2 regions of the Xanthomonas cerealis pv. cerealis genome follow, and region 2 is predicted to be linked to the other one. Evidence: riboswitches for the same ligand, from Rfam matches in the RefSeq annotation. Region 2 holds a riboswitch; the other holds the start of a gene.

Region 1 (4,407 bases), 840 kb from region 2:
CGCCGCCCAGCCGCCGACGCCCTCCACCACCACCACGTCGGCCTGCGCACGCAGCCGCGCGAAGGCGGCGACGATCGGCTCCAGTTCCACGCATACGCCGGCGTCGGCGGCCGCCAGTTCCGGCGCCAGCGGCAGCGGCAAGGCGTAGGGATTGAGGTTGGCGTAGTCCGGGCGCGGCAGGCTCGCCGCCTGCAGCGCCAGCGCGTCCTCGTTGCGCCAGCCGTCCGCGCTGCGCTCGCAGCCGCTGGCGACCGGCTTCATACCAACTGCCGTCTGCCCGTGCGCGCGCAGCGCATGCAACAGCGCGGTGCTGGCGACAGTCTTGCCGATGCCGGTATCGGTGCCGGTGACATAGAAGGCGGGGACGCTCATCGTTGCAGGATCCTCGAGGTCGGCGCATGCGGCGCGGGCGCGCAGGATAGCCGGGCCAGACGCCGGCGCACAGGCCGCCAGCGGCCGCTGCTAGACTCGCCTGATGTTCGCTTCCTCTTCGCTCACCGGCAGCAAGCCGGAACAGTACGCTCAACTGCTCGCGCAGGCCCGTTCCCTGGTCAGCGGCGAGCCCGACCGCATCGCCAATGCCGCCAACCTGGCGGCATTGGTGTACCACGCGCTGCCGCGGCTGAACTGGGTCGGCTTCTACCTGTACGACGGCAAGGAACTGGTGGTCGGGCCGTTCCAGGGCCTGCCCGCGTGCGTGCGTATCCCGCTGCACAAAGGCGTGTGCGGCGCCGCCGCCAGCACCGGCCAGACCCAGCGCATCGACGACGTCGCGGCCTTTCCCGGGCATATCGCTTGCGATGCGGCCTCGCGCTCGGAGCTGGTGGTGCCGCTGCTGCGCGACAGCGCGCTGGTCGGCGTGTTCGACCTGGACAGCCCGGACCTGGCGCGCTTCGACGCCGACGACCAGCACGGCCTGGAGGCGATCGCCCAGGTCTTCGTCGACGCGCTGCGATGAGCCGGCGATGAGCACCGAGAAGCTGCGCAACATCGGTCCCAAGAGCGCGGCCTGGCTGCGCCAGGTCGGCCTGCGCACGCAACAGGATCTGAACGCCGCCGGTGCGGTGGGCGCATTCCTCAAGGTCAAGCGTGCCGGCTTCAAGCCCAGCCTCAACCTGCTGTACTCGCTGGAAGGTGCGCTGACCGGCTGCCATTGGCAGGAACTGCCCGAGGCGCGGCGCGCGCAACTGCTCGGCGAACTGGAAACCGCGGCGGCGCAACTGCCGGCGCAACGCCGCCTGCCGGTGGCCGGACCGGTGGCGACCACCCATTTCGACCGCGACGGCGACCGCAGCGACACGCCTTATGCGGAGGACGCGCACGACGCCTCCGGCGGCCATGCGTACGACGCCGATCAAGAACCCGACGGGGATGGCCACACAGGCGAGCGCGACGCCAACTGATCCGTGCGCCGCAGCGGCGATCGCGTACAATCGCGCCGCGTCAAGGTGACCCGCCGGCTCCGGCCTGCAGGTTGAAACGGGAAGCCGGTGCGTCTTGCGACAAGGCCGGCGCTGCCCCCGCAACGGTAAGCGATCCGCGCTGACGACTTACGCCACTGTGCCTGGCATGGGAAGGCGTCGCAGCCGGGAGTCCGACTCCCAGATCGCCAGCCCGGAGACCGGCCTTGCAGTCCACTGGTTGCGATGCGGAGGGCGTTGCGGCGTGCCGCGCCGCGTCTGGCGCCGTCCGCTTGCACCTTCCGTCGCGACTTCTTTGCCGTCACAGCGCGCCCGCGCGCCGGAGTTGCCCCATGTCGTCCCGCCTGCTTTCGGTCGCGATCGCGTCCGCCCTGTCCCTGCCCTCGCTGGCGCTCGCCGCCGATGCCGCCACCGACCTGGACCAGGTCGTGGTCACCGCCACCCGGACGCAGATCTCGGTCGAGGACAGCGTGGTCCCGGCGCAGGTGATCGACCGCGCCGAGATCGAGCGCAGCCAGGCCACGTCGCTGGCGCAGCTGCTGCAGGGCCGCGCCGGCATCGGCGTGTCCAACCAGGGCGGGCTCGGCAAGCTGACCACGCTGAGCCTGCGCGGCAGCGAATCGGACCACGTGCTGGTGCTGGTGGACGGCGTGCGCATCGGCTCGGCCAGCGCGGGCCTGGCCGCGTTCCAGGACCTGCCGCTGAGCCAGATCGAGCGCATCGAGATCGTGCGCGGCCCGCGTTCGAGCCTGTACGGCTCAGATGCGATCGGCGGCGTGATCCAGATCTTCACCCGCCGCGGCGGCCAGGGCCTGCAGCAGAACCTGAGCCTGGGCGCCGGCAGCAACGGCCTGCGTGAGGCCAGCGCCGGCTTCAGCAACCGCGGCGAGCGCGGCTGGCTGTCGGTGCAGGGCGGCTACCAGAACACCGACGGCATCAACGCCTGCAACGGCTCGGCTACTCTGTTCGCCGGTTGCTTCGTCGACCAGCCGGACCGCGACGGCTACCGCAACAACTCGCTCAGCGCGCGCGGCGGCTATGCGTTGAGCGACACGCTGCGCATCGAAGGCCAGGCGCTGAACATCGACAGCCGCAACGAGTACGACGGCGATGCGCTGTTCGCCGGCAACGAGGCCGACAACACCCAGCAGGTGGTCGGCGGCAAGCTCGACTGGACCCCGTCCGAGCGCGTGCACCTGGCCGCGCAGCTCGGCCGCAACAGCGACCAGGCCGACAGCTACTACCATGCCGCCGGCAGCGACACGCGCAGCTTCGTCAGCACCTTCGACAGCCGCCGCGACAGCGCATCGCTGCAGGGCGATTTCGGCCTGGCCGAGGGCCACCTGCTCAGCGCCGGCGCCGACTGGCAGCGCGAGCAAGTCACCGGCACCACCGCCTACGACGTGGACCAGCGCGACAACACCGGCGTGTTCGCCGAGTACCAGGGCCGCTTCGGCGCGCAGCAGGTGCAGGCCAGCGTGCGCAGCGACGACAACGCGCAGTTCGGCCAGCACACCACCGGCAGCCTCGGCTGGGGCCTGGCGCTGGGCGGCGGCTTCAAGCTCACCGCCAGCCTCGGTACCGGCTTCAAGGCGCCGACCTTCAACGACCTGTACTACCCGTTCTCCGGCAATCCGGAACTGAAGCCGGAGAAGTCCAAGAGCGGCAACCTGGGCGTGGCGCAGTACGCCGACAGCTGGAACTGGACGTTCAACGTCTACGAGACCCGCGTCGACGACCTGATCTCCTACGACGCCGCCAGCTTCCTGCCGGTCAACGTGGACAAGGCGCGGATCCGCGGCGCCGAGTTGACCGGCTATGCCACGCTGGCCGGCTGGGAACTGTCGGCGCAGCTCAGCCATGCCGATCCGCGCAACCGCAGCGACGGCGCCAACCGCGACAACTGGCTGGCGCGGCGCGCGCAGGACACCGCACGGCTGGACGTGGATCGCGGCTTCGGCCCTGTCAAGGTCGGCGTCACCGCGTCCGGCAGCGGCCACCGCTACGACGACGCGGCCAACAGCGTGCGCCTGGCCGGCTACGGCACGCTGGACCTGCGCGTGGAATACGCGTTCGCGCCGGACTGGACGCTGCAGGCCAAGGCCAGCAACGTGTTCGATCGCGACTACCAGACCATCAGCTGGTACAACCAGCCGGGCCGCGAGTACGCGCTGACCCTGCGCTACGCGCCGGCGGCGCGCTGAGTGGCGAAGGGCTGCGCCGGACCGCGCAGCCCTTGGTGCGGTCGTCGGGTCGATTGCAGCGGCATGCGCGCGATAGCCAGCCTTAACCCAACGCCAGCAACTCGCGCATGTCGTCCATCAGCAGCACCACGTCCGCCGCGGCCAGGTCCAGGTCGCGCGGATAGCCGTAGCGCACCAGCGCGGCCGGCATGCCGGCCGCGTGCGCGGCCTGCAGGTCGGTGCCGGAATCGCCGACCATCAGGCAACGCGCCGGCGGCTGCGCGAACTGCTGGGCCAGGTGCAGCAGCGGCAGCGGGCTGGGCTTGCGCTCGGCCAGGCTGTCGCCGCCGAGCGCCGCGGCGAACGCATCGGCCACGCCAAGATGGCGCAGCAACGGCAACACCAACGCCGACGGCTTGTTGGTGCACAGCGCCAGGGTCACGCCGCGCGCGCGCAACTGTGCCAGCGCCTCGGCCACGCCCGGGTACAGGCCCGGGCTGCGCAGCAGGCAGGCTTCGTAGTGGCGCATGAAGGTCGGCATCACCGCATCGATCGGGGTGGCGTCGTGTGCATGCCGCCACGCGGCTTCGACCAGCTTGCGCACGCCCTCGCCGATCCAGCCGAGCACGGTGGCCTCGGGCACGCGCGTCAGGCCGAATTCGGCCAGCGTGCGATTGAGCGCTTCGGCGATATCGGCGCCGCTGTCCACCAGGGTGCCGTCCAGATCGAACACCACCAGCGCATACGGAAATGTCATGTCGTTCCTGGGTGCGAAAAGCGGCGCCCATTGTAGGCGCCACGCT
Region 2 (4,407 bases):
GTGGCGATCAGCTCGAGCACCACTCGCATTCGCTGATGTCGATGTCGTTGGAGCGCACGTAGTAGGTGGTCTTCAGGCCTTCCTTCCATGCGGTCATGTGCAGGTCGAGCAGGGTGCTGGCGCGGATCGTGCTGGGCACGTAGAAGTTGAAGCTGATCGACTGGTCGACGTGGCGCTGGCGGCGCGCGTTCTGGCGCACGCTGGCGAACTGGTCGACCCGGTAGGCGCCCTTCTCGTAGTACGGATAGGTGTCCACGTTCAGGCCCGGGGCCACCACCGGGCGGCGGAAGTCCTTCTTCTCTTCGTAGTAGAACGCGCTGTAGATCGGGTCGATCGAGGCGGTGGAGCCGGCGATCTGCGCGGTGCTCATGTTCGGCGCCACCGCGATCATCCACGCGTTGCGCACGCCGTTGATGCTGACCTGCGCAGCCAGTTCCTGCCACTGCGCGCTGTCGTAGCCGCGCTTGCTGAAGTACTCGCCGTTCTGCCAGTCGCTGCCCTTGAACACCTTGTACGCGCCCTTCTCCTTGGCCAGCGCCAGGCTCGCCTGGATGGTCAGGTAGTTGATGCGCTCGTACAGCTCGTCGCAGTAGTCCTCGGCCTGCCGGGAATTCCACTCGATGCCCTTCTGCGCCAGCAGGTGGTGCCAGCCGAAGGTGCCCAGGCCGATCGCGCGGTACTTCTGGTTGGTGATGGTGGCCTGCGGCACCGGCAGATCGTTGAGATCGATGACGTTGTCGAGCATGCGCACCTGCACCCGGATCAGCCGCTCCAGCACGTCCGGCGACAGCAGGTCCGGCTGCGCGGTGACCGCACGGCCCAGGTTCACCGAGGACAGGTTGCACACCACGAAGTCGCCGGCCTGCTTGGTGGTCACGATCTGGTCGCCGCTGATCATCTCCTGGATGACCCGGGTCGGGCTCATGTTCTGCAGGATCTCGGTGCACAGGTTGCTGGAATAAACCATGCCCTGGTGCTTGTTCGGGTTCATGCGATTGACTTCATCGCGATAGAACATGAACGGGTTGCCGGTCTCCAGCTGGCTGACCATGATCCGCTTGAGCATGTCGATGGCCTTGACCACCTTGCGGCCGATGCGCTCGTCGGCGACCACTTCCTCGTACTTGGCGCGGAACGTGCCTTCGCCGCGCTTCTCGTCGAAGAAGTCCTGCAGGTACCAGCCCTTGACCTCCTTCACCTCGTGTGGGTCGAACAGGTACCACTCGCCGCGGCGCTCTACCGCTTCCATGAAGATGTCCGGCACGCACACCGCGGTGAACACGTCGTGCGCGCGCAGGCGCTGGTCGCCGTTGTTCAGGCGCAGGTCCAGGAACGCCTCGATGTCGCGGTGCCAGATGTCCAGGTACACGGCGATGGCGCCCTTGCGCTGGCCGAGCTGGTCCACCGACACCGCGGTGTTGTTGAGCTGCTTGATCCACGGCACCACGCCGCCGCTGGAATTCTTGACCCCGCGGATCGCCGAGCCGGACGAACGCACGTAACCCAGGTAGGCGCCAACGCCGCCGCCGTGCTTGGACACGCGCGCCACGTCGGTGTTGGAGTCGTAGATGCCCTGCAGGCTGTCGTCGACGGTGTCGATGAAGCAGCTCGACAGCTGCCCGCCGATCTTGCCGGCGTTGGCCAGCGTGGGCGTGGCCACGGTCATGTACAGGTTGGACAGCGCCCAGTAGGCCTCGCCGACCAGCTGCATGCGGCGTTCGCGCGGCTTTTCGTCCTGCATCAGGTACAGCGCGATGGTCAACCAGCGCTCCTGCGGCAGTTCGTAGACCTTGCGCGAGTTGTCGGTGGCCAGGTAGCGCGTGGCCAGCAGGTACAGGCCGTTGTAGGCGAACAGCTTGTCGCGCTCCGGGTCGATCATCTTGCCGGCTTCGGCGAGTTCGTCCTTGGAGTAGTTCTTGAGGATGTCGATCGAGTACACGCCGCGGTCGGCCAGGCTTTCCTGCAAACCGACGTAGGAGCCGTACTTCTCGCCGGCATCGTAGAAGCGGTTCTTGCTGGCGCGCTTGTACAGGCGATGCAGGTACAGGCGCGCGGCGAAGTACTCCCACTCCGGCGTGGCGATGTCTACGCGCGACTCGGCCTCGCGGATCAGGTAGTCGACCATCTCGTCGGCCGACAGGCTTTCCTTCTTCTCGACGAAGGCGAACGCCTTGCGCTCGTAGTCGGCCACGTCCAGCTGCGGGAACTCGGCATGGATCCGGTCCAGGGTGCGCTGCAGGCGCGAGCGATCGAAGGCCATGCGGCGGTTGCCGCCGTCCTTGACGATCCAGGTCACGGCGCGCTGGTCGTTGCTCGGCTCGCTGGCGGCCGCATCGGGCTGCGCCGCGGCGGCGGCGGCAGGCGTGGGATCGACGTCGGCGGTGTCGAGGGGGGCTGCGGCCGGCAGGCTGTGGGTCTGGCTCATGAAGGTCTCCAAGCGTGGTGCACCTGGCTGCCTGACCCTCGCAGGCAACGGTCCGACCGGATCAGCAGGTGGAGACGCGGTGTCGCAAAGACCGCAACGGCGCAGGCGCGAGGCCTACGGGCGGTCAACGCTTCACCGACCCTCTCCCCCCGGAGATGCAACGGTCGGCGCCGCGCTGTGTGCATCGCGCGGCTGTCGGCAGGTCTTCGGGCTGATGGGCGACGGCCGATGGCCGGTGTCCTAGCCCGTCGCTTCCCAAGGCAGGGCGCCTCAGTGCGGGGACGGGTTCGTTCCCAATTACCGCTGCGGGGCAGCGCAGGCTTGAGCGCTCGCGCGCCACACCGGCTTCCCTTTTGATCCCGCAACCTGGTGGCCGCTGGAACCGACCACCACAAGATAGTGGGGTCTCTGGGCGCCGTCAACGCTAAATGTAGTCATAAAACCGAAAACTCAAGCGGGGCAAGAGTTTGCCGTGGAGGGCGGCAAAACCCTGCGGCCGGGCGCCGGATCGCGCCTGGAGCGGGCCGTATCGCATACGCTGCAAGGGCTGCCGCGGCGGCACTGGCGGTGTGTCGCGATTGCCGCGGCGAGGCGCTTGCGCCGGCGTCAACCCGCCGGCCAGCGCTGCAGCAACAGCGCCAGTGCCGCCGCGGCGCTATCGCGCCAGTGCAGATCCGCGCGTGAAGACAGGCCGCTGGGCTCGGGATTGAGGTCGACCACGTAGGCGCCACGCTCCTTGGCGCACCGCGGTAGCCCGGCGACCGGATGGACCAGGCCGGAACTGCCGATCACCAGCACCAGGTCGGCCGCATCGGCGGCCGGCAACGCTTCGCCGAACCAGACCACGCCCGCCAGCCCCACACCAGTGCCGGGTCCGCCCGCCAGGCTTCCCAGGTAGCCAGTTGCTGCGGATCGAAGCGCGCCCACAGGCTGTCGTCGTGGCCACGGAAGGTCGGCACGCCGCTCTCGGCGGACATACCTGCGCCAGTGAGGACCAGCGGGCGACGCGCGCCCTGGATGAAAGCGGCGACGGTCTCGGCGTTGTAAGCGGAGCTGAGCATGGCACACGCAAAGATGATGGCCCTCGCGCTATTACATTGACCCAGTTCCACCTCAATCTGCAGCACAGCAATGCCGCCGCGGCTGTGGGTACCGCAAAAGGTTGGGTACGAAGGCGATGCAATCGCTATCGCCATGACAGGCGGCCCGCCACCATTCGTCCGCCAGCTCTGCCGCGCCGAGGGGACCCGGTAGATCAAAAGCAAAAGCAAAAGCAACAGCAGCGGCGACTCTCTCGGCCATGGGCCAACGACCGCCGCGCGTGTAAAACAGGGCGATCGCGCCCGCTCACATCCGGAACACGCCCGACCAAGTCGGTTCCGCCGGCACGTTCAAGGCCGTCTAGTTCTCCGCCGACCAACTGCCGCCCTCGCTCTCGATGGCGTCGCAGCGCATGCCAGGCTGGCTCGGCCATTGCCGTATGGCAGACAACAAAAAACCCCACCGCGCAGGACGCGCGACGGGGTCTTAGGACACGCCGCATCGATCAGTCGAGGACGACCAGATTCACGTCGATGTTGCCGCGGGTCGCGTTGGAGTAGGGGCAGACCTGGTGCGCCTTGTCGACCAGCGCCTGCAGCTCTTCGCGCGGCATGCCCGGCACCGCGATGCGCAGTTCCACCGCGATGCCGAAGCCGCCCGGGATCTGGCCGATACCGACGCTGCCTTCGATGCTGATCTCGCCCGGCAGCTTCTGCTTGTCCTGCGCGGCCACCGCCTTCATCGCGCCGATGAAGCAGGCCGAATAGCCGGCCGCGAACAGCTGCTCCGGATTGGTACCGTCGCCGCCGGCGCCGCCCAGTTCACGCGGGGTGGACAGCTTCACGTCCAGCGCCTTGTCGGAGGACACGGCGCGGCCTTCGCGGCCGCCGGTCGCGGTGGCGTGGGCGGTGTAGAGGATCTTTTCGGGTGAGGCCATGGTG

What was found. A riboswitch is a leader RNA that binds a small molecule or an ion and turns the genes downstream of it on or off. The one in region 2 is predicted to bind cobalamin.
Region 1: linked by a shared signal. The riboswitch ahead of btuB (TonB-dependent vitamin B12 receptor) and the one ahead of E4A48_RS18025 (ribonucleoside-diphosphate reductase subunit alpha) in region 2 are both predicted to bind cobalamin.

The regions. Positions count from the first base shown of each region.
Region 1 is NZ_CP038228.1:3,243,890-3,248,296, forward strand. Features, by position in the region: gene bioD (dethiobiotin synthase) at 1-372, opposite strand, end outside; gene E4A48_RS14315 (GAF domain-containing protein) at 476-958, shown strand; gene E4A48_RS14320 (TfoX/Sxy family protein) at 966-1,403, shown strand; cobalamin riboswitch at 1,430-1,644, shown strand; gene btuB (TonB-dependent vitamin B12 receptor) at 1,754-3,625, shown strand; gene gph (phosphoglycolate phosphatase) at 3,708-4,361, opposite strand; gene E4A48_RS14335 (LysR family transcriptional regulator) at 4,407-4,407, opposite strand, start outside.
Region 2 is NZ_CP038228.1:4,080,540-4,084,946, reverse strand. Features, by position in the region: gene E4A48_RS18025 (ribonucleoside-diphosphate reductase subunit alpha) at 8-2,425, opposite strand; cobalamin riboswitch at 2,606-2,827, opposite strand; gene E4A48_RS21485 (SIR2 family protein) at 3,032-3,250, opposite strand; gene E4A48_RS21480 (Sir2 family NAD-dependent protein deacetylase) at 3,214-3,486, opposite strand; gene E4A48_RS18015 (organic hydroperoxide resistance protein) at 3,972-4,403, opposite strand.